Regions from separate parts of the Streptomyces sp. NPDC001532 genome, predicted to be linked through region 2. Evidence: riboswitches for the same ligand, from Rfam matches in the RefSeq annotation. Region 2 holds a riboswitch; each other region holds the start of a gene.
The links. Region 2 has a riboswitch for cobalamin ahead of ABT232_RS28595 (cobalamin biosynthesis protein). Riboswitches for the same ligand answer to the same signal wherever they lie in the genome.
Positions count from the first base shown of each region.

Region 1: linked by a shared signal. The riboswitch ahead of ABT232_RS06530 (ribonucleoside-diphosphate reductase subunit alpha) and the one ahead of ABT232_RS28595 (cobalamin biosynthesis protein) in region 2 are both predicted to bind cobalamin.
Region 3: linked by a shared signal. The riboswitch ahead of ABT232_RS26695 (energy-coupling factor ABC transporter permease) and the one ahead of ABT232_RS28595 (cobalamin biosynthesis protein) in region 2 are both predicted to bind cobalamin.

Region 1 covers NZ_JBEPAL010000004.1:183,073-193,118, reverse strand. Annotated here, with positions in the region: gene ABT232_RS06545 (bifunctional albaflavenone monooxygenase/terpene synthase) at 1-1,226, shown strand, start outside; gene ABT232_RS06540 (GlxA family transcriptional regulator) at 1,230-2,192, opposite strand; gene ABT232_RS06535 (ribonucleotide-diphosphate reductase subunit beta) at 2,418-3,431, opposite strand; gene ABT232_RS06530 (ribonucleoside-diphosphate reductase subunit alpha) at 3,431-5,785, opposite strand; cobalamin riboswitch at 5,906-6,034, opposite strand; gene ABT232_RS06525 (NACHT domain-containing protein) at 6,262-9,882, shown strand.
Region 2 covers NZ_JBEPAL010000037.1:58,012-68,057, forward strand. Annotated here, with positions in the region: gene ABT232_RS28580 (inorganic phosphate transporter) at 1-577, shown strand, start outside; gene ABT232_RS28585 (hypothetical protein) at 614-835, shown strand; gene ABT232_RS28590 (nSTAND1 domain-containing NTPase) at 910-5,535, opposite strand; cobalamin riboswitch at 5,705-5,846, shown strand; gene ABT232_RS28595 (cobalamin biosynthesis protein) at 5,957-6,901, shown strand; gene ABT232_RS28600 (cobyric acid synthase) at 6,898-8,406, shown strand; gene cobN (cobaltochelatase subunit CobN) at 8,403-10,046, shown strand, end outside.
Region 3 covers NZ_JBEPAL010000033.1:30,770-40,815, forward strand. Annotated here, with positions in the region: gene ABT232_RS26660 (ABC transporter ATP-binding protein) at 1-755, shown strand, start outside; gene ABT232_RS26665 (ABC transporter ATP-binding protein) at 748-1,425, shown strand; gene ABT232_RS26670 (ATP-binding cassette domain-containing protein) at 1,639-3,537, shown strand; gene ABT232_RS26675 (SDR family NAD(P)-dependent oxidoreductase) at 3,599-4,369, opposite strand; gene ABT232_RS26680 (energy-coupling factor ABC transporter ATP-binding protein) at 4,452-5,294, opposite strand; gene cbiQ (cobalt ECF transporter T component CbiQ) at 5,291-6,040, opposite strand; gene ABT232_RS26690 (energy-coupling factor ABC transporter substrate-binding protein) at 6,047-6,406, opposite strand; gene ABT232_RS26695 (energy-coupling factor ABC transporter permease) at 6,403-7,116, opposite strand; cobalamin riboswitch at 7,148-7,332, opposite strand; gene ABT232_RS26700 (PucR family transcriptional regulator) at 7,487-8,701, opposite strand; gene ABT232_RS26705 (long-chain-fatty-acid--CoA ligase) at 8,909-10,046, shown strand, end outside.

The DNA of each region.
Region 1 (10,046 bases), on a different contig from region 2:
ACGGCGACGTCGTCCGGCTGCGGCTCGGCCCCAAGACGGTGTACGCGGTGACCACGCCGGAGCTCACCGGAGCCCTGGCGCTCAGCCCCGACTTCAAGATCGACGGCCCGCTCTGGGAGTCCCTGGAGGGCCTGCTCGGCAAGGAGGGCGTGGCCACCGCCAACGGCCCCCGCCACCGCCGCCAGCGGCGCACCATCCAGCCCGCCTTCCGGCTGGACGCCATCCCCGCGTACGGGCCGATCATGGAGGAGGAGGCGCACGGGCTGACCACCCGCTGGAAGCCCGGCGAGACCATCGACTGCACCGCGGAGTCCTTCCGGGTGGCGGTGCGGATCGCGGCCCGCTGCCTGCTGCGCGGCGAGTACATGGACGAGCGGGCCGAGCGGCTGTGCAACGCGCTCGCGGTCGTCTTCCAGGGCATGTACCGGCGGATGGTGGTCCCGCTCGGGCCGCTGTACCGGCTGCCGCTGCCGGCCAACCGCGAATTCAACCGCGCCTTGGCCGATTTGCATCTCCTGGTGGACGAGATCATCGCCGAGCGCCGGGCCTCCGGTCAAAAGCCGGACGATTTGCTGACGGCATTGCTGGAGGCGAAGGACGAGAATGGCGACCCCATCGGGGAACAGGAGATCCACGACCAGGTGGTCGCGATCCTCACGCCCGGAAGTGAAACCGTGGCGTCGACGATCATGTGGCTGCTCCAGGTGCTCGCGGAACACCCGGAACACGCGGACAAGGTCCGGGAGGAAGTTGAATCCGTGACGGACGGCCGCCCGGTGGCATTCGAGGACGTCCGCAAGCTGCGGCACACCAACAATGTCGTCGTCGAGGCGATGCGTTTGCGCCCGGCCGTCTGGATATTGACCCGGCGCGCGGTCACCGACACCGTGCTGGGCGACTATCGCATTCCGGCCGGAGCCGACATCGTGTACAGCCCGTATGCGATCCAGCGCGATCCGCACTCGTACGCGGAGCATCTCGACTTCGACCCCGACCGGTGGCTTCCGGAGCGCGCCAAGGATGTGCCGAAATATGCCATGAGCCCCTTCAGCGTGGGTAATCGGAAGTGCCCGAGCGACCACTTCTCGATGGCCCAGCTGACGCTGATCACGGCCGCGGTGGCGACCGCGTACCGGTTCGAGCAGGTGCCCGGCTCCGACGACGCCACCCGCGTGGGCATCACGCTCCGTCCGCAGCGGCTGCTGCTGAAGCCGGTGCCGAGGTGAGGCTCAGGCCGCGTCCGGTCCCCTGAAGGTGCGCCGGTAGGCGTTCGGTGTCGTCCCCAGGGCCCGGACGAACTGGTGGCGCAGCGCGGCCGCGGTGCCGAACCCCGTTCGGCCGGCGATCGCGTCCACCGTCTCGTCCGTCGCCTCCAGCAGCCGCTGGGCCAGCAGCACCCGCTGGCGCAGGATCCAGCGGTAGGGAGTCGTCCCCGTCTCCTGCTGGAAGCGGCGGGCGAAGGTGCGCGGGGACATCAGGGCGCGGGCCGCCAGCTGCTCGACCGTGACCTCCCGGTCCAGGTGGCGCTCCATCCACACCAGTACCTCGGCGACCGTGTCGCACGGGGAGCTGGGCAGCGGGCGCTCGATGAACTGGGCCTGGCCGCCGTCGCGGTGCGGCGGCACCACCATCCGCCGGGCGATCCGGTTGGCGACCTCGGGGCCCTGTTCCTTGCGCACGAGGTGCAGACAGGCGTCGATGCCGGCCGCCGTGCCCGCCGAGGTGATCACCGGGTCGGCGTCCACGTACAGCACGTCCGGCTCGACGACCGCCCGCGGATACTGCCGGGCCAGCTCGTCCGCGTGCCGCCAGTGCACGGCGCAGCGCCGCCCGTCCAGCAGCCCGGCGGCGCCCAGCACGAAGACCCCGGAGCAGACGCTGAGCACCCACGCACCGCGCGCCACGGCCCGCCGCAGGGCGTCCAGCAGCTCCGGCGGGAAGGCCCGCGAGTCGTACGACGACCCGGCCGGGACCGCGATCAGGTCGGCCGCCTCCAGCCGCTCCAGACCGTGCTCGAACCGCATCGAGAACCCGGCGTTCGAGCGCAGCACCGGGCCCTCGGCGGAGACCGCCGCGAAGTCGTAGACCGGCAGCCCGTCGTCGCTGCGGTCGACGCCGAACACCTCGCACACCACGCCGAGTTCGAAGGGGTTCACACCGTCGACGAGGACGGCGGCCACGTTCTGGAGCATGCCGTCAGTGTGCCTCAGGGACGGCGATGAGTGGCAGTAATTCGAGGCTCTACGGCAGTCCTGCCACTGTCAGGAGTGTCCTGCCGCGACGACACTTACCGGCATGGACACTTTCCTCTCCTACCTGCCGGTCCTCGTGATCTTCGCTCTCCTCGCCGGTCCGGCGCTCGTGGGACTGATCCACGAGCGCCGGATCGACCGTCAGCTGCGGCAGGCCGCGCCGGCTCAGAAGTCCTCGTCGAGGTCGACCGTGCCCTCCACCGCGACCTGGTACGCGGACGGACGCCGCTCGAAGAAGTTGGTCAGCTCCTGAACACCCTGCAACTCCATGAAGGAGAACGGGTTCTCCGAGCCGTACACCGGGGCGAAGCCGAGACGCGTCAGACGCTGGTCGGCCACGCACTCCAGGTACTGCCGCATCGAGTCGGTGTTCATGCCGGGCAGGCCGTCCCCGCACAGGTCCCGCGCGAACTGCAGCTCGGCCTCGACGGCCTCCCGGAGCATGTCCGTCACCTGCTGCCCGAGCTGGTCGTCGAACAGGTCCGGCTCCTCCTTGCGGACGGTGTCGACCACGTCGAACGCGAAGCTCATGTGCATCGTCTCGTCGCGGAACACCCAGTTGGTGCCGGTGGCCAGACCGTGCAGCAGGCCCCGGCTGCGGAACCAGTAGACGTAGGCGAACGCGCCGTAGAAGAACAGGCCCTCGATGCACGCGGCGAAGCAGATCAGATTGAGCAGGAAGCGGCGGCGGTCGGCCTTGGACTCCAGCCGGTCCAGCTTCTCGACCTCGTCGATCCACTTGAAGCAGAACTCGGCCTTCTCCCGGATGGAGGGGATGTTCTCCACCGCGTCGAAGGCCGCGGCCCTGTCCTTCGGGTCGGGCAGATAGGTGTCGAGCAGCGTCAGATAGAACTGGACGTGCACGGCCTCCTCGAACAGCTGACGGCTCAGGTAGAGCCGCGCCTCGGGGGAGTTGATGTGCTTGTACAGCGTCAGCACCAGGTTGTTCGCGACGATCGAGTCGCCCGTCGCGAAGAAGGCCACCAGACGGCCGATGAGGTGCTGCTCGGCCGGCGTGAGCCGGGCCAGGTCGGCGACGTCCGAGTGGAGGTCGACCTCCTCCACCGTCCAGGTGTTCTTGATGGCGTCCCGGTAGCGCTCGTAGAAGTCCGGGTAGCGCATCGGGCGCAGCGTCAGCTCGAAGCCGGGGTCGAGCAGGTTCTTCTCGGTGGAGCTCATCACTGACAGGCCTCGCAGGACTCGGGGTTCTCAAGGGAGCAGGCGACCGCTTCCGGGTCGGCCACCTGCTGGACGGGGACGGCCGCCCGCGCCGCGCGGGCGATCCGGGTCGCCGGGCGCGACCGCAGGTAGTACGTCGTCTTCAGGCCCGACTTCCAGGCGTACGCGTACATCGAGGAGAGCTTGCCGATGGTCGGCGTCTCCATGAACAGGTTCAGCGACTGCGCCTGGTCCAGGAACGGGGTGCGCGCCGCGGCCATGTCGATCAGACCGCGCTGCGGGATCTCCCACGCCGTGCGGTACAGCCGCCGTACGTCCTGCGGGATCCACGCGAAGTCCTGCACCGAGCCGTTCGACTCGCGCAGCGCCTCCCGGGTGCGGGCGTCCCACACGCCGAGCTCCTTCAGCTCCCGCACCAGGTAGGAGTTGACCTGGAGGAACTCACCGGACAGCGTCTCGCGCTTGAACAGGTTGGACACCTGCGGCTCGATGCACTCGTAGGCGCCCGCGATCGAGGCGATGGTCGCGGTGGGCGCGATCGCCAGCAGCAGCGAGTTGCGCATGCCGACCTCGGCGATCCGCGCCCGCAGCGCCGCCCAGCGCTTAGGCCAGGTCAGCTCCACGTCGTAGTGGTCGGGGTGCAGGACCCCGCGTGCCGTACGGGTCTTCTCCCAGGCCGGCAGCGGACCGTTGCGCTCGGCCAGGTCGGCGGACGCCTCGTACGCGGCGAGCATGATCCGCTCGGCGATCCGCGTCGACAGGGCCTTCGCCTCCGGCGAGTCGAACGGCAGCCGCAGCTTGAAGAAGACGTCCTGGAGGCCCATCGCGCCGAGCCCGACCGGACGCCACCTGGCGTTGGAGCGGCCCGCCTGCTCGGTCGGGTAGAAGTTGATGTCGACCACGCGGTCGAGGAAGGTGACGGCCGTGCGGACGGCCTCGTCCAGCCGCTCCCAGTCGAGCTCGCCGCCGGCCACGAACGCGCCGAGGTTGACGGAGCCCAGGTTGCAGACCGCCGTCTCCCCGTCGTCGGTGACCTCCAGGATCTCCGTGCAGAGGTTCGAGGAGTGGACGACGTGGCCCGGCTCGGCCGTCTGGTTCGCGGTGCGGTTGGCGGCGTCCTTGAACGTCATCCAGCCGTTGCCGGTCTGCGCCAGGGTGCGCATCATCCGCCCGTACAGATCACGGGCCGGAATGGTCTTCCTCGCCAGCCCCTTCGCCTCGGCCGCCCGGTACGCCGCGTCGAACTCCTCGCCCCACAGGTCGACCAGCTCCGGCACGTCCGACGGCGAGAACAGCGACCACTGCCCGTCCGCGTCGACCCGGCGCATGAACTCGTCCGGCACCCAGTGCGCCAGGTTCAGATTGTGCGTACGGCGGGCGTCCTCACCGGTGTTGTCCCGCAGCTCCAGGAACTCCTCGATGTCGGAGTGCCAGGTCTCCAGGTAGACCGCGGCGGCACCCTTGCGCCGGCCGCCCTGGTTCACCGCGGCCACCGAGGCGTCGAGGGTCTTCAGGAACGGCACGATGCCGTTGGAGTGGCCGTTGGTGCCGCGGATCAGCGAACCCCGCGAGCGGATCCGGCTGTACGACAGGCCGATGCCGCCGGCGTGCTTCGACAGGCGCGCGACCTGGTGGTAGCGGTCGTAGAGGGAGTCCAGCTCGTCCTTGGGGGAGTCCAGGAGGTAGCAGGACGACATCTGGGGGTGCCGGGTGCCGGAGTTGAACAGCGTGGGGGAGGACGGGAGGTAGTCGAGGCGGCTCATGAGCCCGTAGAGCGCCGCGACCTCCTCCAGCGCGTGCGCGGTGTCGTCCTCGGCGAGGCCGGCGGCGACCCGCAGCAGGAAGTACTGGGGCGTCTCCACCACCTTGCGGGTGATCGGGTGCCGCAGCAGATAGCGGCTGTGCAGGGTGCGCAGCCCGAAGTAGCCGAAGCGGTCGTCGGCGGCACGGTCGACGAGCGCGTCCAGGCGCTCGCCGTGCAGCCGCACGAACGCGGCGGTCCGGTCGGCGATCAGGCCCTCGCGGTGGCCGACGGCGACCGACTCGGTGAAGGACGTGACACCCTGCGAGGCGGCCTCGGCGGTGATGCCGATCGCCAGCAGGCGGGCGGCCAGCCGGCTGTAGGCGGGGTCCTCGGAGATGAGCCCCGCGGCCGCCTCCGTCGCCAGCTCGCGCAGCTCCGCGTCGTCCGCGTGCGCGGACCGGCCGCGCAGCGCGGCGGCGGCGACCCGGCCCGGGTCGGCGTCGGGAAGGTCGGCGGTCAGCTCGGTCAGGGTCCGCAGCAGTGCGGCACCGGGACCGTCGTCGTTCGACGGGGGCGCTGCTGAGGCCGGATCTGCGGGCGCGATGGTCACGTGGGGGCTCTCCCTCGCTCGGCACGGGGCCTTCAGTGCAGGGGGCAGCTCACGAGCGCACACGGCGTCGCGTCCACCGGCCCATTCCACGAGGCCCGGACGTCAGGCACCCGGACCGGACGGCCGGGCGCACTGTCGGCAGGTCCTCGGACTGACCCCCATACCCGCACATACGGGCATGGGTACACCGTTGCGGGACAGTTCCGGATTCACACCGGATTCCCCTGCGGCGACAGCGAGCATGAGCATACATGTTGTGCCGGGTCGCGGCGGCACCCCCAGATGTAGTGTCGGTGCGGTTTCGGAGCGTCAACTCTCCGATGAGGAGAGTGATGTCGCCCCGGCCCGCACGGCGCCCGGCCCCGGCCCGCGCGGGGCCGGGTTGCGGGGCGATCCGGGAGTGCTTCCATGGAACTAGGCGCCGGCGTGCCCGCCCCCTCCCACAGCACCCTCCCACTCCCGTGAGGAGACCGCCCATGACGAGGGTCGTCCGGCACCCCCCGGGCAAGGAACGGCCGCGCTCCGCGCCGATGGCGACGCTGGAACTCCGCCGCGGCGGCAGCCGGGTCAGACGCGGCCTCATCAGCCGCTGGCACGCCCTGACGATCGCCCTGGAAGCCCGCCGCGGCAGCGCCCGGCCCCGCAGATGGCGCCGCTGGGTCTCCTACACCAACGCGACCCGGGCCATCTGGCTGCTGGCCGCGCTGGCCGTGGTCGCCTGGTGCGCCGAAGGCATCTACATCCTGATCACCGGAGAGACGACCGGCTTCGAGTCCTGGCGCAAGAAGAACGCGGCGTTCGAGGACCTCCTGCGCTTCGTCGGCCCCGTCCTCACCGCGTCCTTCGCCGCCGCGCTCTTCCTCTTCTGGTGGTACAGCTGGACCAAGCGCCGCTACCTCGCCCGCGCTCGCGCCTGCCCCCGCAGACTGGTGCTCACCGCCGGACCGGACATCGACGAGATCGTCGGCCGCGAAGAGCTCGCCCAGGTCATCGCCGAACGGCTGCGGCAGCGCGACACCCGCCGCCCCTACCTGCTCGTCGGCGGCGTCGGCGCCGGCAAGACCGCCGTCCTGGTGCGGCTCACCGAACTCCTCGCCCGCCGGCAGGCCGTACCCGTACCGGTCCGGCTGCGCGACGCGGACGGCCAGGGCACCCTCAACTTCGAGCGGATGGCCCGGCAGCGGTTCGCCGAGGAAGCACCCCAGGGCATCCTCGCCCGCACCAAGAACGAACGCGTCTGGCAGCAGCTCCTCGCCGACGACAAGGTGGTCGTCATCGCCGACGGCCTCGACGAGGCACTGCTCGACGAGGACCTCCAGCAGAACCGCGACAACATCATCCGCCGGGCCATCGAACGCGCCAACGACGAGAAACTCCCCCTGGTCATCGCCTCCCGGCCGCACAGCCCACTGGAGAGCACCCCCGCCGCGATCGTCGAACTCGAACCCCTCAGCGAGGAGGAGGCACTGCACTTCGTCGCCGCCCGGGTGCCGGACACCGACGAACGCCGCGTCGACTGGATCGTGGAGACCGCCGAGGTCACCGAGTCCCCCATCTACCTCCAGATCGCCCGCGAACTGCACCACCACGGCCTGCTCGAACGCGACCGCCCACGCGACGACCCCTACCACCTGGATACCCGCAGCAGAGACCGCGGCACCCTGCGCCTGTGGCTGCTGGAGACCTGGGAGGCCGCCCTGTGCGAGGGCCGGCTGCGCGACGACGTGGCGCTGAACCCGCGGCAGCGACGCGAGATCCTGGAGGTCGTCTCCGCGCTGGCCTGCATCGGACTCCTCCAGGACAAACTCGAGGTCGGCTTCGGCGAACTGCTGGACCAGGACGTCCACCCCGGCCCCACCCGGCGGGCCCGCGCCCGCGCGGAACACCTGTGGAACAGCCGCCGCGCCTTCGACCGCTACGGCAGACGCGACACCGTCTGCTCCGAGTGGCACCGCCAGCGCGTCTGGGACACCCTCTGCGACCGGCTCGGCGGGGAGAGCGGCAGAAGGCTCCGCGAGGGCAACGCCGTCCAGTGCCACGCCCTGCTCTCCGACTTCGTGGCCGGCGCGGACCGGCTCGACCTCGTCGAAGGCTTCGAGAAGAAGGTCCGCTTCCCGCACAGCATCATCCAGGCCTACTTCGGCTTCCGCCTGCTCAACGAGCTGGGGGAGCAGGGCGCCGGCGAACTCGTCGACCAGGCGCTGCAACCCCCAGGACCCAGCCGGGAACTGCTCATCGCACTGGTGCTGCTGTCCCGCCGGCGGGCCGCGGAGTCGACCGTCACAGGCAGCGGCATCCGGTCCCAGCTGAAGAGGGAGATGCAGGACCGGTGGCGGCAGGCACCCCTGGGCGGGCGCTCCCTGGCCCGCCGCCTCAGCACCGCCGCCGACCACCGCACCGACGACCCCAAGGCCCTCGACCTGTACGCGGCGGCCCTGGAGGTCGAGAGCGTCGAGGAGGAGCCCACCCTGCTCAGCGGCATCGTCTCCTCGGTCCACGAACGCTGGCCCCGCATCAAGGGCGATCCGCGCACCCTCCAGGACGCCAAACTGCGGCTGCTCAAACAGCTCGGCGCGGCCCTGCGCAAGGCCTCCGACCGGATCGACACCACACCGCTGTACTGGCAGCTGTTCACGATGGGCATCGGCGAGCCCTCCTACGCGATACGCCTCGCCGCCGCGCAGGAGTTCGGCGCCGGCGGCAACTCCGCGTTCGCGGTGATCCGGGAACGGGTCGGGCTGACCAGCGACCCCATCGAGGAGTACAACGGCAAGATCGCCGACCTCAAGGCGTGGAAGCGACGCGAGTACCAGACCTGGGCCACGAGGATGAAGCAGGCCCGGACCGCGCGCGGGCACACGCGCGCCACCCGCGACCGCGTCGAGGCGCTGCTGCGGGAGCGCCGCGACCTCAACCTGCGCTACCGGGAACGACGCGTCGCCCTGTTCCGGGAGTTCGTGATGCGGGCCTGGCTGCTGCCCATGCTGCTGGGTTCCGTCGACGACGCGCATCGCGACGAGGCCCGCGAACGGTTCACCAGGTGGCTGCGCCACCTCGACCCCAAGCACACCGGCGGCACCCCCGACATGCCGCTCGCCCTGGAGGCCGCGCTGGCCCAGGGCTTCAAGTACGCCGCCAACCGGCGCAAACGGCACCCGCACACCTACCCGGGAAACCGCACCGAGCTGGTCCGGCAGGCGGAGACCGTGCTCCAGCAGTCCCGGTGCTGGTACTCGCAGCTGGTGCTGCTCCAGGCGCTGTGCCTGTGGGAATTGCCGGACAGCGTGGGCCGTCAGGAGGGGCAGGGCGACGGCGCCGCCGGGCGGCACGAGCACCGGGTGGACGGGGCGGGCGGACCGCGTCCGACGATCGGCCGGACCAGCGCCGTACAGATCGTGGAACGCTGGCTGTCGATGGCCGGCACGGTGAACCGCGTGCCCGGCCGGCCCGAGGCGAACGGGCAGGAGACCCGGCGGCTGCACCCGTTCGTCGCCGAGGCGGGCGACCTGGTGGCGCTCGCGCTGGAGACCGGGGAGCCCGAACGGTTCCTGTGGATCGACGAGAAGGGCGTCAGCGACACCATCGGCTCACGGGCCGGCAACTCCGGCGGCTACCGCAAGCACAACCTGTGGATCCCGCCCTCGGTCGGCTGGAGCACCCTCGACGCCCGCGCCCAGCGGCTCGTCGCCGATGTGCTGGTCATGCTGAACCTGGTCGAGCGGGACGGGCACCCGGACGAGGTCGAGGAACGGCTGGCCCGGGTGGAGCAGTCGGACATGCCGTTGCCGCCGTGCATCCGCACCGACCGCGAGCCGCTCCGGCCCGGACTCCAGGCCGGGACCTCGATGCCGCCGGCCCCCGGCACCGGCTGTCTGCCCGACTGCAAGTTCCAGCTCTGCCCGTACCCGCCGCGCGGCTGTGTGCCGCGCGGGGAGATCCGCGAACCGTTCTGCCGCCAGCAGCAGGCCCTGCTCCCGGGCCGCTGGCGCCGCTGCCTGCCGCGCGGCCTGCGCCGGAAGACCCCGCACTGGGTCGGGATGCGGGTGCGGGAACTGGACCGGTTCTGGGGTGAGATGGCGCGGCGGACACGGGCCTGACGCAAGGAGGGCCCGCGGCGCCGGCGAAGCGGGAGGGCCCGCCGCCGGCGTCAGTCAGGGCGACGAACACGGACGGCGGCGACCCGCGTCTCGCGGATCGCCGCCGGATGTGCCGGATGTGCCGGACGTAGCGGATGTGCCGACGTGCCGGAGGTACCGGACGT
Region 2 (10,046 bases):
GGGCGTCGCCATCGCCCTCGGCACCTACCTCGGCGGCTGGCGCATCATCCGCACCATGGGCAAGGGCCTCACCGACCTCCAGCCGCAGCAGGGCTTCGCCGCCCAGACCAGCGCCGCGACGGTCATCCTGGCCTCCTCCCACCTCGGCTTCTCCCTCTCCACCACGCACTCGGTCTCCGGTGCCGTGATGGGCGCGGGCCTCGGCCGCAAGGGCGGTGTGGTCCGCTGGTCCACCGCCACCCGGATGTTCGTCGCCTGGGGTCTGACCCTGCCGGCCGCGGCGCTGGTCGCCGCGCTCGCCGAGTGGGTCACCGGCTTCGGCGACTGGGGCACGGGGCTCGTGGCGCTCTTCCTCATCGGCTCCAGCTTCGCCATCTGGAAGATCTCGCGCCGTGAGGTCGTCGACCACACCAACGTCAACGGCACCGACGACGCCGAGCCGGCCGGTGTGGTGACCACCGCCATCGCCGCCGTGACCCCGCCGCCCGCGGGCCCGGCCGAAGGACTGGCCACCACCATCCCCGCGCCGGCCGCGTCCGCCAGCTCCGACCACACGCCTTCCCAGGCCGCGGTCTGAGCCCCGCGCACCCCAGGTACGTAAGGAATCAGCAGCATGAAGATCGACTGGGCGGCCCTCGGTTCCGTCTTCGGCGTCAGCCTCGTGGTCACCGTGGCCCTGGTGGCCCTCTTCACCCTCGGCATCGTCGGCCTCTCGCGCCGTGAGCGCGCGGTGGCCGCGGGCGGCTCCGCGGGGCTGGCGGTCACCGGAGCGTACGCGTGCTTCGCCGCCTGCGCGGCGGCGGTGGCGTACGGGATCTATCTGATCGTGGCCTGACACGTCACGGCCTGACGCACAGCACCCACCGGGCGGGTGCGGGGACCACGGTCCTCGCACCCGCCCGGTCGCGTCTACGGGCAGGGCGAGTCCGCCTCCGCGCCGGCGTGCTCGAGGATCTTCCGCTCCTCCTCGGTGTACGGGGTCCAGTGGCGGCACAGGGCCTCGTGCCAGGCGTCGGGGTCCAGGGGGATGGTCAGCGCGGAGTCGCGCTGCCGGACGGTGAGACGGCCGGCGCTCAGGCGGAGGTCCGCGAAGTCGACGGCGAACGGGAACGTGACGAAGGGCGTGTCCCCGTCCTCGGGCCGCCGCAGCACGAGGCCGCTGTCGTCCGGGCCGTTGGTCAGCAGGGTTCCGTCGGTCGCGAGCGTCGCCGTGAGCACCCGTTCCTCCGCCTCGACGGCCGGTCCCAGGCGTCTGCCGGTCTCCACGTCCCACCGCTGGACGGTTCTGCCGTCCAGCTTGGTGGCGACGGTCCGTCCCCGGGGGTCGAAGGCGAACAGCAGGTCGTCGGCGCCGGCCACCGTGATGCCGGTGTTCCTGCGCACCCGGCCGGTGCCGGGGTCCCAGAAGGCGACCTCGCCGCTGCGGTGGCCGATGATCACTTCGGCACGCTCACCCGGACGGACGGCCATGCCCACGCAGGGGTCGCCGAGCGCGTCGCACGGGTACGTGCCCAGGACCGAGGCCTCGTCCGACGCCACGTCGTACCGGATCAGCCGGTCGCGCGTCTGGAGGACCACCTCGCCGCCCCGTAGGGGAACGGCGTGTTCGAGGTCCGGGAAGGACCGCACCCGCGCCTGTCGCGGGCTGTCCGGATCCCGGACGGAGACCTTGTCCGAGCCCCAGAGCACCAGCCGGCTGCCGTCGGCGGTGAAGAACCCGCCGGCCCCGTCCTCCCCGAACTCCTCCGCCGTCACCGGTTCCGCGCGGTCCTCCTCGCCCCGCCGGGCCACCACCAGCCGCACGGTCGTGCCGTTCTCGTCCCCATAGGTCTCGACCCTGGCGCGGTGCTCGCCGCCCGGACTTCTCAGGTACGAACCGTCCGGTCCGCCGTCGGAGGGTTCGGCGCGAGGCAGCGGCGAGCCGCGCTCCTCCTCCGTCCGCACCACCAGCAGATCCGACCCGGAGGCCACCAGCAGGCGCGGGGCGGCTCCGGCCTCCTCGCCGGGGAGGACGCCGACGGACAGCCGGTCCTCCTGGACACCGGACGACGGGACCCCCGGCACCCGGTACCGCCTGCCGGTCTCCAGGTCGACCAGCTCGAACTGGCTCACCTGGGTGGCCGCCCTCGACACCAGATAGCGCCCGGAGAGGTCCGGGCCCTCCGAGCCGAGGGCGAGCGATCGCCGGCCCTCGGTGGCGTCGGGCGCCGTCAGCCGGATCAGCTGATGCCGGCCGTGATCGCGGTCGACCACGACTCCGGCGCCCCGGTGCGAGATCCACTGCGCGTTCGCGATCGGGTGCGGGTTGGCGCCGGTCGCCAGGTCCTGCACGCGTGCCTCGGCCCTGTTCTCCGACCAGCTGAGGAGGACCACCTGCCGGCCCTCCCCGACCAGCGCGGCGTCGTTCGCCTTCGGTCCGCTCGGCAGCCCCCGCTGCGAGACCTGCTCCACCTCCTTCGTCCGGCTCCGCCAGACCTGGACGTGCGAGCTGTGCGCCGTCTCGTCCTCGGCGAGCGGATCGGCGGTGAGGCGGAGCAGCAGCCGCCCGCTGTCCGAGAAGTCGACCGCCACGGTGGCGGGCCGGCGCAGGATCTTCGTCGCGGGCGGCGGCGCGGTCCACAGGCGGGTGCGGGCGCGTACGTCGTAGCAGTGGAGCGATCCGTCGGCGGTCACGACGGCCAGCAGTTCGCCGTCGTCACTGAGCTCCGCCCGCTCGGGCGCTCCGCCGGTCAGGTCCGGCACCTGCCACCAGCTCGCCCGCCCGTCGCCCAGGCCCGTCCACACCCTGGCGTGCGGGGCGCCGTCGCGGCCGACGGACGTGGTCACCGCCGCGGAGCCGTCCGGGGTCAGGTCGATGCTCCGGATGGGCTCGGACCCCTGGCCCGGATCGCCGGAGATCACCGACATACCGCCGAGATAGGCCTGGAGGAGCGCCTGCCGGGCCTCCGGGCCGCGGTGGTGGTGCCACGCGGCCAGGGACAGCCGCGCGGCCGTGCCCGGGTCGGTCGCCGCCAGTCGCTGCGCGTCCTCCACCAACTGCCGGGACGCCATCGTCCGTACGCGTTCGTCCTGCTCCCGCATCCCGCGCCACATCTCGATCCCCAGGTAGCCCGCCAGCAGCGCGAGGACGACCATCACGGCCGTCGCCGCCCGCCAGCGGCGCAGGGCGCGTTGCTGGTGTCTGCGGCTCAGCTCGACGTAGTCGCGTTCCGGCTGGGTGACGTCCTCGCCGCGGACCGGATCGCCGAGGTGTTCCACGGAGGTGGCCAGCATCGTCCCCCGCAGCAGCGCCCCCGGCTCCTCCCCGGTCTCCTTCCAGTGCGCCAGCGCCTCCAGCAGCCGCTCCTGCCAGCTCCGGAAGTCGCGCGAGGCCTCCAGCCACTCCCGCAGGCGGGGCCAGGCGCGGACCAGTTCCTCGTGGGCGAGGTCGACGATGGGGTCGCCGTCGGGGCCGTGGGTGATGCGGACGAAGCGGGTGTGGGTGGCGAGGGCTTCGGCGGCCGCGCGGATGTCGGGCGGGAGCGGGGTCAGCGGGGCCGGTTTGCGGGTGAAGCCGCCTGCGTCGTCGGGGCGGGCGAGCCGGGTGAACAGACGGCGGACCGGGGCCTCGCCGTGTGCCGTGACGACCTCGCCGACGCGCTGCTCCGCGTGGGCGGACAGGGCGCCGGCGACGCCGCCCAGGGCGTCGTAGCCCGCGTGGGTCAGGCGTACGCCCTTCTCGTGCGCCCAGAGTTCCGTGAGGGTGAACTCCACCAGCGGCAGATGGCCGGGCTCGTCCTGGGCGTCGTCGACGATGCGTTCGGCGAGGCCCGGTTCGAGGGTGAGGCCGGGGACGCGGGCCGCCGGGCCCTCGACGGCGCGCAGCAGGCCCGAGCGGCCGAGGGGGGCGACGATCTGCGCGCAGTCGCTGAGGACGCGGGCGGTCGCGGGGTCGGCGAGGTCGTCGAGGCAGGCCGAGCGCAGGGTCACGAGGACGCGCAGCCGTCTGCCCTCGCCGGGGGCGGAGACGACGGCGGCCATCAGGGACAACAGGGCGCGGGCGGTGGCCGGTTCCGCCGCGACGATCTCCTCCAGCTGGTTGAGGAAGAAGACGTGGCCGCGCGGGCCGCAGTGGTCCAGGACGCGTCGGCCGAGTTCGGCGGGGGTGGGGCCGTCGGCGGAGTCGAGCAGGTCGGCGAGGGTGAGGGCGGCGCGTTCCTGTTCCACCGCCGCCAGGGCGGAACCGGCGGCGCGCGGTCCGGGCACCGGACGGGCGCCCGCCCCGCCGGAAGCCCCCGCCGCCCCACCGGAAGTCCCCGCCGCCCCTACGGTCTCCGCCGCCTCCGCCGACGCTTCCCTCTCCGGCGCCTCCGCCGGCACCTCCGTCTCCCGCGCCTCCGCCGACACCTCCGTCTCCGGCGCTTCCGCCGACGCGTCCCTCTCCGGCGCCTCCGCCGACACCTCCGTCTCCGCCGCCTCCGCCGTCCCCGCCGCCCCTTCCGACGCCTCCGCCAATGCCCCTTCCGCCGCCTTCGGCGCCGCCGCCTCCGTCGGCGCCTCCCCCAACGCCCCCTCCCCCAACGCCCCCTGCCCATCCGGGACCTCCCCCTCCAGGACCTCCTCCGCCTCCCGCACGCCCAGCGCCCCGATCACCGCCCGGGCCACCGTCAGCGACGCCCGGGTGCCCGGCAGGGGGCGGATCTCGGAGACCGTGTGTCCGTCGGCCCGCAGGCGCGGCAGCGCGCCCGCGCGCACCAGCGAGGTCTTCCCGCTGCCGGACGGGCCGACGACCGGCACGACGAGATGCCGGTCGACCGCGTCGAGCAGCCGCCGGGTCTCCTCCTCGCGGCCGAAGAAGTGTTCGGCGTCCTCCTCGCGGAAGGCGTCGAGGCCGCGGTAGGGGCAGCGGCGCAGGCCGGGTTGAAGGTCGATCAGCGCGGCGGCCGGGATGAGGTACGAGGTCACCGCGCCGGCGCCGCGGTCGGTGGCGACCGTCATGCCGACCACCGCGCCGACCGCCTCGTCCCACACCGGCGCTCCGCTGCATCCGGGTCCGATGCGGTGGGCGCTGCCGTCGCTCTCCATGGAGACCCAGCCCTGGCCGACCTCGTCGAGCAGCCGTCCGCCGATCCAGGCGCCGTGTTCCGCGCTGGCCGGGAAGCCGAGGATGCGGAAGCGGTGGTGCCAGACGTCCTGGACGCCGGCGAGGGGGACCGGGTCGGCGGGTGCGCCTTCCGGCAGCCGCAGCAGGGCGATGTCGCCGGTCCCGTCCGTGCCCACGGCCCGCCACCCGGTCACCGACGCCTGGTACGTCACCGCGCCCGGCCGCAGCGGGAATTCCACGGTGACCGCGGTGGTGGGCGGTGTGGTCGACCGCGGATCGGTGCGCAGCGCGTCCGCGACGACGTGGGCGCAGGTGGCGATGGTGCCGGGGGCCAGCAGGAAGCCGGTGCCCACGGGCCGCCCGTCGCCGCCGCGGACCCGGACCACCGCCGCGCCGAGTCCTGCCGGGGCACGGGCGGGGGATGCCGGTACGGCCGCTTTGTCAACGCTCATACGTTTCCGCCGAGTTCCTCATGTCTCGTAATGCTTCGCACGAGGTATTGCAGGGGTCGGTGGGTGCCGCCCGCAACCGGGTCCGGGAAAGGCCACCCGCACGGGGAGTCCGCCCGGCCATGTGGGGTTCTGCACACTCCCCCCTCGCAGGTCAACGGCAGGTTGACGGCCGTTCCGGCCCCGTGGTGGACTGCCGGAGCCATGTACGGCGGCAGGAGAGGAAGCCCGGTGTGAATCCGGCGCGGTCCCGCCACTGTGACCGGGGAAGAACAGCCCCGGGAGCCAGGAACTCTCACCGTCGGTCTCGTCGAACCAGGGCGCGGACACCCTGAGTGAGGACATAACGCGATGCGCGGCTGCCGCCGTTCGAGGTCGAGGTTCAGTACCAGGGCCGTGCCCGCCCCCACGGACGGCTGAGCCCGTGCGTGCCGATCGCGTCTTCGCGTACGGCGCCGCCGCCGGCCTTCTCGGTGATCTGCTGCTCGGCGATCCACGTCGCGGGCATCCGGTCGCCGCGTTCGGCCGTGTCGCCGCCGCCGTCGAACGTGTCCTGTACCGCGACGACCGCGGCCGGGGCGCACTGCACACCGTCGTCTGCGCCGGTGGCGCCGTGGCGCTCGGTGCGGTGGCCGCGCGAGTCGTGCGCTCCTCCCCCGCCGCCTCCGTCGCGCTGACCGGTGCCGCCACCTGGGCCGTGGTCGGCGGGACCTCGCTGGCGCGGGAGGCGACCGCCATCGGCCGGGCCCTGGAGGCGGGCGATGTGGAGGCCGCCCGGGCGCGGTTGCCGCATCTGTGTGGGCGGGACCCGCAGGCGCTGGACGCCGACGGCATCGCCCGCGCGGTGGTCGAGTCGGTCGCCGAGAACACCTCCGACGCGGTGGTGGGCGCGCTGGTGTGGGGAGCCGTCGGCGGGGTGCCGGGGCTGCTCGGGTTCCGTGCTGTGAACACCCTGGACGCCATGGTCGGCCACAAGTCGCCCCGTTACCGCCGCTACGGCTGGGCCTCCGCGCGCCTCGACGACGTCGCCGGGTGGCCGGGGGCGCGGCTGACGGCCGTGCTGGCCGCCGTCGCGGGCGGCGATCCCCGGGGCGCGGTGCGGGCCTGGCGGGCCGACGCCCATCGGCATCCGAGCCCCAACGCCGGGCCCGTGGAGGCCTCGTTCGCGGGGGCGCTCGGGGTGCGGCTGGGCGGGACCCTCTCCTACGGCGGCCGGGTCGAGCACCGGCCGGTGCTCAACGGGGACGCCGGGCGGACCGTCCGGGTCACCGACATCGGGCGGGCCGTACGGCTCTCTCGTCGCGTCGGCTGGCTGGCGCTCGGTGTGTGCGCGGCCGGACGGCTCACAGGGAAGGGGCACAGCTCATGAGCGGCGGTCTCCTCGTCGCCGGCACCACCTCCGACGCCGGCAAGAGCGTCGTCACCGCCGGGATCTGCCGGTGGCTGGTGCGGCAGGGTGTGAAGGTGGCGCCCTTCAAGGCGCAGAACATGTCCCTGAACTCGTTCGTGACCCGCGAGGGCGCGGAGATCGGACGGGCCCAGGCGATGCAGGCCCAGGCGTGCCGGGTGGAGCCGACCGCGCTGATGAACCCCGTGCTGCTGAAGCCGGGCGGTGAGCAGAGCAGCCAGGTGGTGCTGCTGGGCAAGCCGGTGGGCGAGATGAGCGCGCGCGGCTATCACGGCGGACGGCAGCAGCGGCTGCTCGGCACGGTGCTGGACTGTCTGGCCGAACTGCGGGGCACGTATGACGCGGTGATCTGTGAGGGGGCGGGGAGTCCCGCCGAGATCAATCTGCGGCGGACCGACATCGTGAACATGGGGATCGCGCGGGGTGCGCGGCTGCCGGTGCTCGTCGTCGGCGACATCGACCGCGGCGGTGTCTTCGCGTCGTTCTTCGGGACCGTCGCGCTGCTGTCGCCCGAGGACCAGGAACTGGTCGCCGGGTTCCTCGTCAACAAGTTCCGCGGCGATGTGAGTCTGCTGGAACCGGGGCTGGAGATGCTGCACGGTCTGACCGGCCGGCGCTCGTTCGGCGTCCTGCCGTTCCGGCACGGCCTCGGCATCGACGAGGAGGACGGACTGAGAGTGTCGCTGCGCGGCACGGTCCGGGAGTCGAACACGGCGCCGCCGGTCGGCGAGGACGTGCTGCGGGTCGCCGTCTGCGCGGTCCCGCTGATGTCCAACTTCACCGACGTCGACGCGCTGGCCGCCGAACCCGGTGTCGTGGTGCGGTTCGTGGACCGGCCGGAGGAACTGGCCGACGCGGACCTCGTGATCGTGCCGGGCACGCGCGGGACCGTGCGGGCGCTGGAGTGGCTGCGGGAGCGGGGGCTGGCCGACGCCCTCGTCCGCCGCGCCGCCGAACAGCGGCCGGTGCTCGGCATCTGCGGCGGCTTCCAGGTGCTCGGCGAGCACATCGAGGACGACGTCGAGAGCCGGCGCGGGCACGTCGACGGGCTCGGGATCCTGCCCGTGCGGGTGCGGTTCGCCCGCGAGAAGACCCTCACCCGGCCCGTCGGGGAGGCCCTCGGGGAGCCGGTCGAGGGCTACGAGATCCATCACGGGGTCGCCGAGGTCCTGGGCGGCGAGCCCTTCCTCGACGGCTGCCGGGTCGGCCAGACCTGGGGCACCCACTGGCACGGCTCGCTGGAGTCGGACGGTTTCCGGCGGGCCTTCCTGCGCGAGGTGGCCGCCGCCGCGGGCCGCCGCTTCGTGCCGGCCGCCGGCACCTCGTTCGCCGCGCTGCGCGAGGAGCAGCTGGACCGGCTCGGCGATCTGATCGAACAGCACGCGGACACGGACGCGCTGTGGCGGCTCATCGAGTCCGGCGCGCCGCAAGGACTGCCTTTCATTCCACCGGGAGCGCCCGCATGAGCACAGTGTTGTTGTTGTCGACCGCCGACACGGACCTGCTGGCGGCCCGTGCCTCCGGCGCGCCCTACCGGATCGGCAACCCGACCCGCGTCGACGTCACGGAGGAGCTGCCGGCGCTGATCGAGGGCTGCGACATCGCCGTCGTACGGCTGCTCGGCGGCAAGCGGGCCTGGGAGGACGGGCTGGCCGCGCTGAAGGCGGCCGGGCTCCCGACGGTGCTGCTGGGCGGTGAGGCGGTGCCGGACGCGGAGCTGATGGCCGAGTCGTCGGTGCCCGCCGGTGTGGTGGCGGAGGCGCTGAAGTACCTGGTGGAGGGCGGCCCCGCCAACCTCAGCGAACTCGTGCGGTTCCTGTCCGACACCGTGCTGCTGACCGGTGAGGGCTTCGTCGAGCCGCGGAAGATGCCGGAGTACGGCGTCCACGGCTCGTACCCGGTGCGGGACGGCCGGCCGACCGTCGGCGTGCTCTTCTACCGTGCCCACGAGCTGAGCGGCAACACCGGCTTCGTGGACACGCTGTGCGAGGCGATCGAGGCGCACGGCGCCAACGCCCTGCCCGTGTACTGCGGTTCGCTGCGCGGCGCGGACGCGGGGCTGTACGAGATCCTCGCCGAGGCCGACGCGCTCGTCGCCACCGTGCTCGCGGCCGGCGGCACGCACGCCTCACAGGCCTCCGCGGGCGGCGACGAGGAGGCGTGGGACATCGGCGCGCTCGCGGACCTCGATGTGCCGGTGCTGCAAGGCCTCTGCCTCACCTCGTCGCGGGCCGCCTGGGACGAGTCCGACGCGGCCCTGTCGCCCATGGACGCGGCGATGCAGGTGGCGATCCCGGAGTTCGACGGCCGGCTGATCACCGTGCCGTTCTCCTTCAAGGAACACGGCCCGGACGACGTGCCCGTGTACGTCGCCGACCCGGAGCGGGCCGCGCGCGTCGCCGGGATCGCCGTCCGGCACGCGCGGCTGAGGCACAAGCCGAACGCCGAGAAGCGGATCGCGCTGGTCTTCACCGCCTACCCCACCAAGCACTCCCGCGTCGGCAACGCCGTCGGCCTCGACACGCCCGCGTCGGCGGTGCGCGTGCTGGACGCCCTCAGGGACGCCGGGTACGGCCTCACCGACTACCCCTCCGGCGGCGACGAGCTGATCCACCGGCTGATCGAGGCCGGCGGCCACGACGTGGAGTGGCTGACGGAGGACCAGCTGGCCGCCGCGCCCGCGCGGGTGCCGCTGGCCGACTACCGGGACTGGTTCGAGCGGCTGGACCCGGAGCTGCGCGAGGCGATGCGCGAGGCGTGGGGCGAGCCGCCGGGCAGCCTCTACGTCGACGGCGACGACATCGTGCTGGCGTCCCTGCGGTTCGGGAACGTCGTCGTCATGATCCAGCCGCCGCGCGGCTTCGGCGAGAACCCGATCGCGATCTACCACGACCCGGACATGCCGCCGTCGCACCACTACATGGCGGCCTACCGCTGGCTGGACCGCAGCTTCGGCGCCGACGCGATCGTGCACATGGGCAAGCACGGCACGATGGAGTGGCTGCCCGGCAAGGGCCTCGGGCTGAGCGCCGGCTGCGCGCCGGACGCGGTCCTCGGCGAGCTGCCGCTGATCTACCCGTTCATCGTCAACGACCCCGGCGAGGGC
Region 3 (10,046 bases), on a different contig from region 2:
TCCTCGGCGACCTCGACCTGCTCGCCGCCGACGAGCGGACCCTCGCCCGCACCGTGCGCGGCCGCCGTATCGGCCTCGTCCCGCAGAGCCCTGCCGCCCACCTCACACCGGTCCGCACCATCCGCTCCCAACTGGAGGAGACGGTCGCCGCGCTGACAGCGGCCCGCGGCCGGGCCGCCGTGCGCTCGGCCGCGGCGGCCGCCGCGGAACGCGCCGCGTTCCCCGCCGACCACCTCGACCGGTACCCGCACCAGCTCTCCGGCGGACTCGCCCAGCGCGCCGCCACCGCCCTCGCCCTGGTCGGCGACGCCCCGCTGCTGCTCGCCGACGAACCGACCACCGGCCTCGACCGCGACCTCGTCGACCGCACCGTCGACGAACTGCGGCGCCACGTCGACGCCGACGGCACCGGCCGGGCCCTGCTGATGATCACCCACGACCTGGCCGCCGCCGAGCGCATCGCCGACCGCGTCGCCGTGATGTACGCGGGCCGCATCGTCGAACTGGCCGACGCCCGCGCCTTCTTCGGGACACCCGGCCCGCGCCACCCCTACAGCCGCGGCCTGCTCGACGCCCTCCCCGACCGGGCCTTCACCGCCGTCCCCGGACAGCCCCCCGAACTCGGCGCCCTCCCCGCCGGCTGCGCCTTCGCCGCCCGCTGCCCCCGCGCCGACGCCACCTGCGCCGCACCGCCCCCGACGACCGGCACGACCGCCTGCCACCACCCGTACGTGCCGGAGGACACCCGTGCTTGAACTGCGCTCCATCACCGCCGGCTACGCCAGGAACGCCCCCGTGTTCCGCGACGTCTCCCTGACCGTCGCACCCGGCGAGGCCGTCGGACTGCTCGGCCCCAGCGGCTGCGGCAAGTCCACCCTCGCCCGGGTCGCCGCTCTCCTGCACCGCCCCGACGCCGGAACCGTCGTGCTCGACGGCGAGCCCGTACGCCGCTGGCGCCACCGCGCCCCGCGTGAGCTGCGCACCTCCGTCGGCGTGGTCTTCCAGCAGGTCAGGCTCTCCGCCGACCCCCGGCTGACACTGCGCGACCTGATCGCCGAACCGCTGCGCGCCACCGGCGCTCGCGCGCGGATCCCCGAACGCGTCGCCGAACTCGCGTCCACCGTCGGCCTCACCACCGACCTGCTGGGCAGACGGCCGCACGAGGTCAGCGACGGCCAGCTGCAACGCGCCTGCCTGGCCAGGGCTCTGGTGCTGCGCCCGCGCTGGCTGGTGTGCGACGAGATGACCGCGATGCTCGACGCCTCCACCACCGCCGCCCTGGTCGCCGTGGTGGAGGAGTACCGGGGCGGCACCGGCGCGGGCGTCCTGGCCGTCGGCCACGACCGCACCCTGCTGCGGCGCTGGTGCGACCGCACGGTCCAGTGGGAGGCCGACGGCCCGCGGGCCGGTGCGCCGCAATCCTGAAACCCACTGGTCACACCCTCACCGAGCACCGGCGTTTCGGCCACCGGCCGCCCACCGGGAGGCCGTACGCCACCACGACCCCGACCGCGCGGCCCCCGGATTCCGGGCCCGCGCGTCGTCCGGAATCGAGCGCGTTCGATTCACCGGCCGTCTCGTTGAGCCGGGCACCGCCGGACCACCCAGGTGCGGCGCCGAGCCCGAGGAGGGACGCAGGTGACGCTGACCGACGCCTCGTCAGACAGCCCGGACCACTCCGACACACCACCCCCGCCCCCGCCCGCCACCATCGGCTACGAGGGGAAGATCGGCAAGAACCCCCTGGAGGAAGCGAGCTTCCGCAAGATGTGCGGACGGCTGCCGTCCGTACTCGGCCAGGCCGCGCGCATGGCCTGGGCCGCCGACCGGCCCGCCGTCGTCCTGCTGCTCGGCTGCCAGCTGCTCACCGGCGTCGCCGCCGCCGTCCTGCTCGCCTTCACCGCCGAGGCCATGACCCACCTCCTCGGCACCGGCACCGTCTCCGCCCGCCTGCACGCCGCCCTGCCGGCCCTGCTGGTCGTCACGGCCGCCGCCGCGGCCGGCCGCACCGGCAGCGCCCTCGCCTCCTACGCCGACGGCCGGATCACCCCCCGCCTGACCACCGAGGCCGACGTCGCCCTGGTCTCCGCCGTCTGCCGGGTCGAGGCCGCCGCCTACGGCGAGGCCGGCTTCGCCGACCGGCAGGAGGCCGCCGAGGTCGGCGTGACCCGCACCACCTACATGGTCCGGGACGCCCAGCGCTTCCTGGCCTCCCTCATCCGCATGGCCGCCGCGGCCGCCGTCATCGGCGCCCTGCACTGGCTGATGCTGCCGCTGCTGCTGCTCGCCGTGCTCCCCGCCGGCCTGGGCGCGGTGCTGACCGCCCGCGTCGACTACGCGACGCACTACGCCAACGTCGGCGACCGCAACGTCCGCGGCATGATGCGCTTCTGGGCCACCTACGCACGGCACGGCGACGAGGTCCGCGCCAACGGCATGACCGGCTACCTCGTCTACTGGTACCGCGCGCTGTCCGAGCGCATCGACCGGCGCACCCTCACCGCCGCGCCGCGCATGCTCCGCATCGCCCTCACGACCTCCGCGCTCGGCGGGCTGTTCCTGCTCGTCACCTGGGGCACCCTCGCCTGGCTCGCCGACACCGGCCGGGTCGCCCTGCCGGTGGCCGCCACCGCGGTCGTCGCCGTGCAGACCACCCTGGCCGCGCTCTCCCAGCTCGTCCAGCACGGCGCTGCCCTCTTCCACACCTCGCTCTACCTCGCCGACATGCGCTCCTTCCTCGACCGGGCCGCGGAACTCGCGCCCAGGCGAGGCGAGGCGACCATCCCCGAGACCGTGCACGAGATCCGCCTCGAAGAGGTCGTCCACCAGTACCCCGGCAAGGACGAACCCGCCGTCGACCGTGTCTCCCTGACCCTGCGCCGCGGCGAGATCGTGGCCGTCGTCGGCGAGAACGGCTCCGGCAAGTCCACCCTCACCAAGCTGCTCACCGGCATCCTCCTCCCCGACAAGGGCCGCGTGCTGTGGGACGGCGTCGACCTGGCCCGCGCCCGCCCGGACTCCGTCTGGGCCCGGACCGCGCTGGTCCCGCAGAACTTCGCCTGCTGGCCGCTGCGGGCACGGGAGAACGTCACCCTCGGCCAGCCCAGGACCTACGACGACGCACCGGTGTGGGACGCCGTCGAGGCCGTCGGCATGCGTGAGACGGTCGAGAAGCTGCCCCGGCAGCTCGACACCCTGCTCGCCCGGGAACTCTTCGGCGGCGCCGAGCTGTCCGGAGGGCAGTGGCAGCGCCTGGTGTGCGCCCGCGCCCTGTACCGCCGCACCCCGCTGCTCATCCTCGACGAACCCACCTCGCAGATGGACCCGCGCGGCGAACACCGCATCTTCCTGGAGGTCAAACGCATCGCCGCGCACCGGATGACCGTCGTCGTCACCCACCAGCTGGAGAACACCCGGCTCGCCGACCGGATCATCGTCCTGCGCGCCGGCCGGATCGTCGAACAGGGAACCTACGACGACCTCGTGCACGCGGGCGGCCTCTTCGCCGAGCTGGTGGCCCTCGCCAAGGACCGGTGACCGCCCGCTGATCCGCGGACCGGCCGGCCCGGGGCCCCTCACGCCCGCCCCGGCCCGCCGCTCAGGTCCGCAGGTACGAGGCGCCGTTGAGGTCGAGGACACTGCCGGAGGCCCACTCGGCCTCCGGTGAGGCCAGCCACAGCACCGCCGCGGCGACCTCCTCGGCGGTGGCGACCCGGCCGAAGGGGCTCTGGGCGCGGATGGCGTCGCCCTCGGGGCCGTCGAGGCGCGGGGCGACCCGCTCGGTCTCGAAGAACCCGGGGGCGACGGAGGCGACACCGATGCCGTACGGGGCCAGCGACACCGCCAGCGACTGGCCGAGCGCGTGCACCGCCGCCTTGGTCGCGCCGTAGGCCGGATGGTCCGGCTCGCCCCGGAAGGCGCCGCGGGAGCCGACGTTGACGATCCGTCCGCCGCCGCCCTGGTCGATCATGCGGCGCGCCGCCAGATGACTCAGGTGCGCCGTCCCGAGCAGGTTCACCGCCACGTGCCGCTGCCACAGCTCGACCCACTCCTCGTACGGGGTCTCCGGCAGCGGGTGACGCAGGTTCACCGCGGCGTTGTTCACCAGCACGTCGATCCCGCCGAGGGCGTCCGCCGCCGCGTCCGCCACCGCCGCCGCACCCGCCGGGTCGGCGAGGTCGCCGCCGGTCAGCGCGTGACCGGTGCCGTCGAGCGAGGCGAGGGTGTCACGGGCCTCGTCGGCCCGGGAGCCGTAGTGCACGGCGACGCGGTCGCCGTTGGCCGCGAAGGCGCGCGCCACCGCGCGACCGAGCCCTCGCGCGGCCCCGGTCACCAGAACCCGCCGTCCCGTGGCGGCCGGCGTCGTCATACGGTGTCACCTCTCTCGTCGAAGCCCCCGCCCGCACGCTACCCGCCCCCGGACCGCCGGCCACCGCCCGGGCGGCGCCGTGTCACTCGGCGGCCGGAACGAGCGCCGCCAGGGCCTCGGCGGTGCGCGGCCCAGCGGACGGGTCCGGCAGCAGGCCCTGGGTGTGCAGCAGGCGGGCCGCGGCCACGCCCCAGGGAAGGCGCAGGGCGGCCTCGCGCAGCAGGTCGGTCCGGGCGAGCAGTTCGGGCGCCGGGCCGGTGCGCACGCCGGCCGGGGTGAGCAGGGCCGCGTCATCGGCCCAGCGCAGCGCGAGATCCACGTCGTGGGTGGCCATCACCACCGTCGTACCGCTGCCACGCAGTTCACCGAGGGTGGCCAGCAGCCGCTCCTGGCCGTCCGGGTCGAGTCCGGCCGTCGGCTCGTCGAGGATCAGCACCCGTGGCCGCATCGCGACGGCGCCAGCGATCGCGGTCCGCTTGCGCTGGCCGTACGACAGCAGGTGGGTGGGGCGGTCGGCCAGCGCGGCGATGTCCAGCGCCGACAGCGCCTCCTCGACACGCGCCCGCACCTCCGGGTCGGGCAGGCCGAGGTTCAGCGGCCCGAACGACACGTCCTGCGCGACGGACGCGGCGAACAGCTGGTCGTCCGGGTCCTGCACGACGAGCTGGACGGTGGTCCGCAGCCGGGTCAGCCCCTTGCGGTCGTAGGAGACCGGGTGGCCCTCGACCGTCAGCCGGCCCTCGCGCGGGCGCAGTCCGCCGCTGAGCAGGCGCATCAGCGTGGTCTTGCCGCTGCCGTTGCGGCCCAGCAGCGCCAGCGCCCGCCCCTCGCGGATCTCGAAGTCCAGGCCGCTGAGCACGGCCGGGCCGTCCTCGTACGCGAACGACGCGCCCCGCAGGGCGACCAGGGCAGGGGCCTCGCTCATGTCAGCGGCCTTTCCAGTACGAAGGTGAGCGCGGCCACCGCTGCCAGCAGGGCGCAGCTCGCGGCCGTGAAGCGGACGGAGACGCGGGCCTGCGGGACCAGGACGCGCAGGGTGCCGTCGTAGCCGCGTCCGGCGAGCCCGGCCTGGAGCCGGGTCGCCCGGTCGAAGGCCCGGACGAACGCGGTGGCGCCGAGCCCGGCCAGCGAACGCCAGGTCGCGGCCCGCGTGGTGTGCCCGAGACGGGCCGCCTGCGCGTCCCGGACCAGCCGCATCGAGTCCAGCAGCAGGAAACTCATCCGGTACGTCACCAGGGCGACGTCGACGACCGGTGCGGGCACCCCGGCCCGCACCAGCCGGGGCAGCAGGTCCGACATCGGTGTGGTGAAGGCGAACAGCAGCACCCCGAGCGAGGCCGCCGAGGTGCGCAGCAGCAGCTCACCGGCCCGCACCGGGCCGCCGTCGGCCAGGGCGAGGAACCCGCCGGGTCCGCCCACCTGGACGAGCAGGGTGGCCGCGCCGGTCACACAGAACCCGAGCGGCACCCGGTAGGCCCGCCACAGCCGGCGCCAGGGCACACCGGCCGGGCCCAGCAGCACGGTGAGCGCCGCGAGCAGCACCAGCGCGGCGCCGGGCCAGGGCGGCAGCGAGATCGCGAGCACGGTCAGCCCCAGCCCGAGCACGGCCTTGTCCACGGGGTGGCGGCGGCGCCAGCGGCTGCCGTGCGCCGCCGCGTCGATCGGCAGCATGCGGGCTCAGGCCCCGGGCTCGCCGCCGGCGCCGTCGCCGGCCGGCGCCTTCTGCCCTTCGAGGGCGCGCAGTTCGCCCTGCCGGCGTCCGCGCCGCAGCCCGAAGTAGTAGGCGAGGACGCCCGCGCCGATCGCCGCCTGGAGGGAGAACAGCGCCGACTCGATCTCGCCGGACGGCGGCTCGTACAGCGGCGAGAACCACGGCTCGTAGTCCGGGTCGATCTCGGTGATCGCGGTCTCCGCCTGGGCGTCGGCGCCGGTGAACGGCTCCTCCTTGTCGTCGCCGAGGCCGAGCGCCAGCGGCAGCACGGCGAGCGCGACGACGACGAGCAGCAGCAGGACGTTGATCTTCGCGTTCCGGCTCATCGGGCCACCGCCTCCGTCTCGTCCGCCGCCTCGCCGGGCACCCGCCGGCCGGCGAGGAACACGCCGAGCCGGGTCAGTTCACCCTTGCTGGACTGCACCAGCAGCCGCATCACCAGCACGGTGAGCAGGCCCTCGCTCACCGCCAGCGGGATCTGCGTGACGGCGAAGATGCCGGCGAACTTGCCGAGCGCGCCGAGGAATCCGCTGCCCGGGTCGGGGAAGGCGAGCGCCAGCTGGACACTGGTGACGCAGTAGGTGGACAGGTCGGCGACGAACGCGGCGCAGAACACGGACACCATCAGCGGAACGTCGAAGCGCCGCAGCAGCCGGTACACCGCGTAGCCCGCCCAGGGGCCGACGATCGCCATGGAGAAGACGTTCGCGCCGAGCGTGGTGAGCCCGCCGTGGGCGAGCAGCAGGGCCTGGAAGAGCAGGGTGATGGTGCCGAGCACCGCCATCACGGGCGGCCGGAAGAGGATGGCGCCCAGTCCGGTGCCGGTGGGGTGCGAGCAGCTGCCGGTGACCGAGGGCAGTTTGAGGGCGGACAGGACGAAGGTGAAGGCTCCGGAGGCGCCGAGCAGCAGGGTGCTCTCGGGATGCTCCTTGACCTCACGGGTGAGTGACCGGACGCCGTGGACGACGAAGGGCGCGGACGCGACGCTCCAGGCGATCGCGTGCGCCGGTGGCAGGAAACCCTCGGCTATGTGCATGGCTCGAACAGACCCTCTCCAGCACCTCGTGGATGGTTGACGCGCCTTGGCCGGTCTCCTGGCTGACGGGTACCACCGCCCGAACTCCGCCTTCCCGGGTTCCGAAGAACCCAGTGGCTGCCCGCGAGGGCCGGAGCCGGACTTCCCGATCACAGTGGCGAGGGCCGCACCGGCATCACACCGGATTTCCCGTTCACCAAGGCGTGGTGACAGTAATGCCCGGCTCGGGGTGGTGACAAGCGGACCCCGGGGGCGCCCGGCGGCACCCGCGAGCGCCCCGGCGCGCGCTCCCGGTGGGCCATGACGGCTGCTCAGCCCCGGTGCGCGGGCCCCGCGGACGTGACGGATCCCACTGCGCGGATCCCGCCCCTCAGGACCCGTCGGCCCGCTCCGGCCCGGGGTCGGGAAGGAATCTGACGGCGCGCAGGGCCGCGACGAGTTCGGCGCTCTCGCCGGGGACGCGCAGCGACCGCCCGGTGAGGTCCTCCAGCCGGCGCAGCCGGTAGCGGACGGTGTTGGGGTGGCAGTGCAGCAGCCGCGCGGTCGCGGTGGCGTCCCCGGCCTCGTCGAGCCAGCACTGGAAGGTGTCGAGCAGCAGCGCGCGCCCCTCGGCGTCCAGGGCCAGCACCGGGCCCATCACCCGGCGGGCCAGATCACCGGCCGCGCCGGGCGCGGCGGCCATCACCACGGTGAGCGGATCGTCCGGGAAGCGCACCACCGCGGCGGCCCCCGCCGGATGCCCGGTGAGCGCCAGCCGCGCGTACCGCAGGGCCGGGCCGGTGCCGTCCAGCGCGGCGAACGGCGGACTCACCCCGACCCTGGCGGTCGCCAGCCGTCCGAGCACGGCCATCACCGGGTCCAGGAAGTCCGCGCGGATCAGCGAGACGATCCCGATGTGCAGGTCCGGGCGGAGCGTCCAGGCCGACGGGACGCCCTGTGCGGCGAGCCGGGCCTCGACGTCGGCGAGCGGCTCCTGGCCGAGCGCGGTGGTCTCGGCGGCGACGGCGACGAACGGCCCCTTCCGCGGCAGGCCCAGGGTCTGCGCCACCTCCCACAGCGTGCCCCGGTCGGTGATCCGGCCGCCGAGCAGCGCCTGCGTCAGCGCGGACCGCTCCCGCTCCTGGGCCCGCACCAGTTCGGCGGCGGCCCGGCGGTAGGCGTTGGTCATGGCGTCGCTGTAGACGTCGGCGAGCTGCCAGGCGTCCGCCGCCGCGCCCACCATCAGCGCCGGGTCCACGTCGAGGCGCGCGGCCTCCTCGGTGAGGGCGGCCCACACCTCGGCGAAGCCCAGCCGGTAGGCGCGCAGCACGTCGGGCAGCGGGCTGCCCTGCACCGCGCGCACCCGCCCGGTCTCGCCGGGATGGCTCAGGTCCGCGTCGGTGCCCTGCGCGAACCGGTCGAGCATGCTCGCGATGTTGCGGCGCAGCGAGGTCCGCAGCTCCTCCTCCGGAACGGTGCCGGCGGGGCCGTAGATGTCGATCTCGTCGCGGATGCGGCGGGTGGCGCTCTCGACGATCTCCGCCAGCCGGGGGCGGAGCGACTGTGCCACGGCGGCGATGTCGGGGACGGGCGGATGGCGCTGCACGGCACCAGGCTACGGGAGCACCCTTGTCGACCGGCACAAGCGAGCCCGGCACGGGCCGTTGACTCGCGGGCCCTGGTTGTCACCGGGAACAACGCATCGGGCCCTGTTGTTGTGTGCCGCGCCATTGGGCGCCGGCCCGCCCGCCCGCCACCCTGGAGCCCGCACAGCAGGCACACGGACGTGCCCGGGCCGCTCACAGGAGGACGCATGGCGACCATCGCGGAGAATCTGACCGAGACGGCACGACGCCATCCCGACCGGCCCGCCCTGCGGTTCGGCAGCGTCGTCCTCACCTACGCCGAGGTCGACGCCGCCGCCTCCGAGGTCGCCCGCGCGCTGCTCGCGCAGGGCCTGGAGCCCGGCGACCGGGTCGGCGTGATGCTGCCCAACGTGCCCGCCTTCGTGGCGTACTACTACGGCGTGCTGCGGGCCGGCGGCGTCGTCGTGCCGATGAACCCACTGCTGCGGGCCCGGGAGATCGAGCACTGCCTGGCCGACTCCGGCGCGCGCCGCCTGTTCGTGTCCGAGGCCGCCGCCCCGGAGGCCGCCAAGGGAGCCGAGACCGCCGGCGCCACCGTGACACCGGTCGGCCCGGGGCTGCCGGCGGCCGACGACACCGCAGGTCCGGTTACGGCGGAGCGCCGCGACGACGACCTCGCCGTGATCCTCTACACCTCCGGCACCACCGGCCGGCCCAAGGGCGCCGCCCTCACCCACCGCAACCTCGGCCGCAACACCGAGGTGCTGGCCGACAGCGTGCTGGCGCTGGGGCCCGAGGACGTGGTGATGGGCTGTCTGCCGCTCTTCCACGCCTTCGGCCAGACCTGCGGCATGAACGCCGCAGTCCGCCAGGGCGCCTGCCTGGTCCTGGTGCCGCGCTTCGACCCGGCCGAGGTGCTGGACCTGCTCGACACCCTGCGGGTCACCGTCTTCGAGGGCGTGCCCACCATGTACAACGCGCTGCTGCACCAGCCCGCGTCCGCCACCCGCGAGGCGGCGGCGCTGCGACTGTGCGTGTCCGGCGGGGCGGCGCTGCCGACGGAGGTGCTGCACGGCTTCGAGCAGCGCTTCGGCTGCGCGGTCGCCGAGGGCTACGGCCTGTCCGAGACCTCGCCGGTCGTCACCTTCAACCACCTCGACCGGCCCCGCAAGCCCGGCTCGATCGGCACCCCGATCGCGGGCGTCGAGGTGCGCCTGATCGACGGCGACGGCTACGACGTCCCGGAGGGCGAGATCGGCGAGATCGCCGTACGCGGCCACAACGTCATGGCGGGCTACTGGAACCGCCCCGACGCGACCGCCGAGGCGATCCCCGACGACGGCTGGTTCCGCACCGGCGACCTCG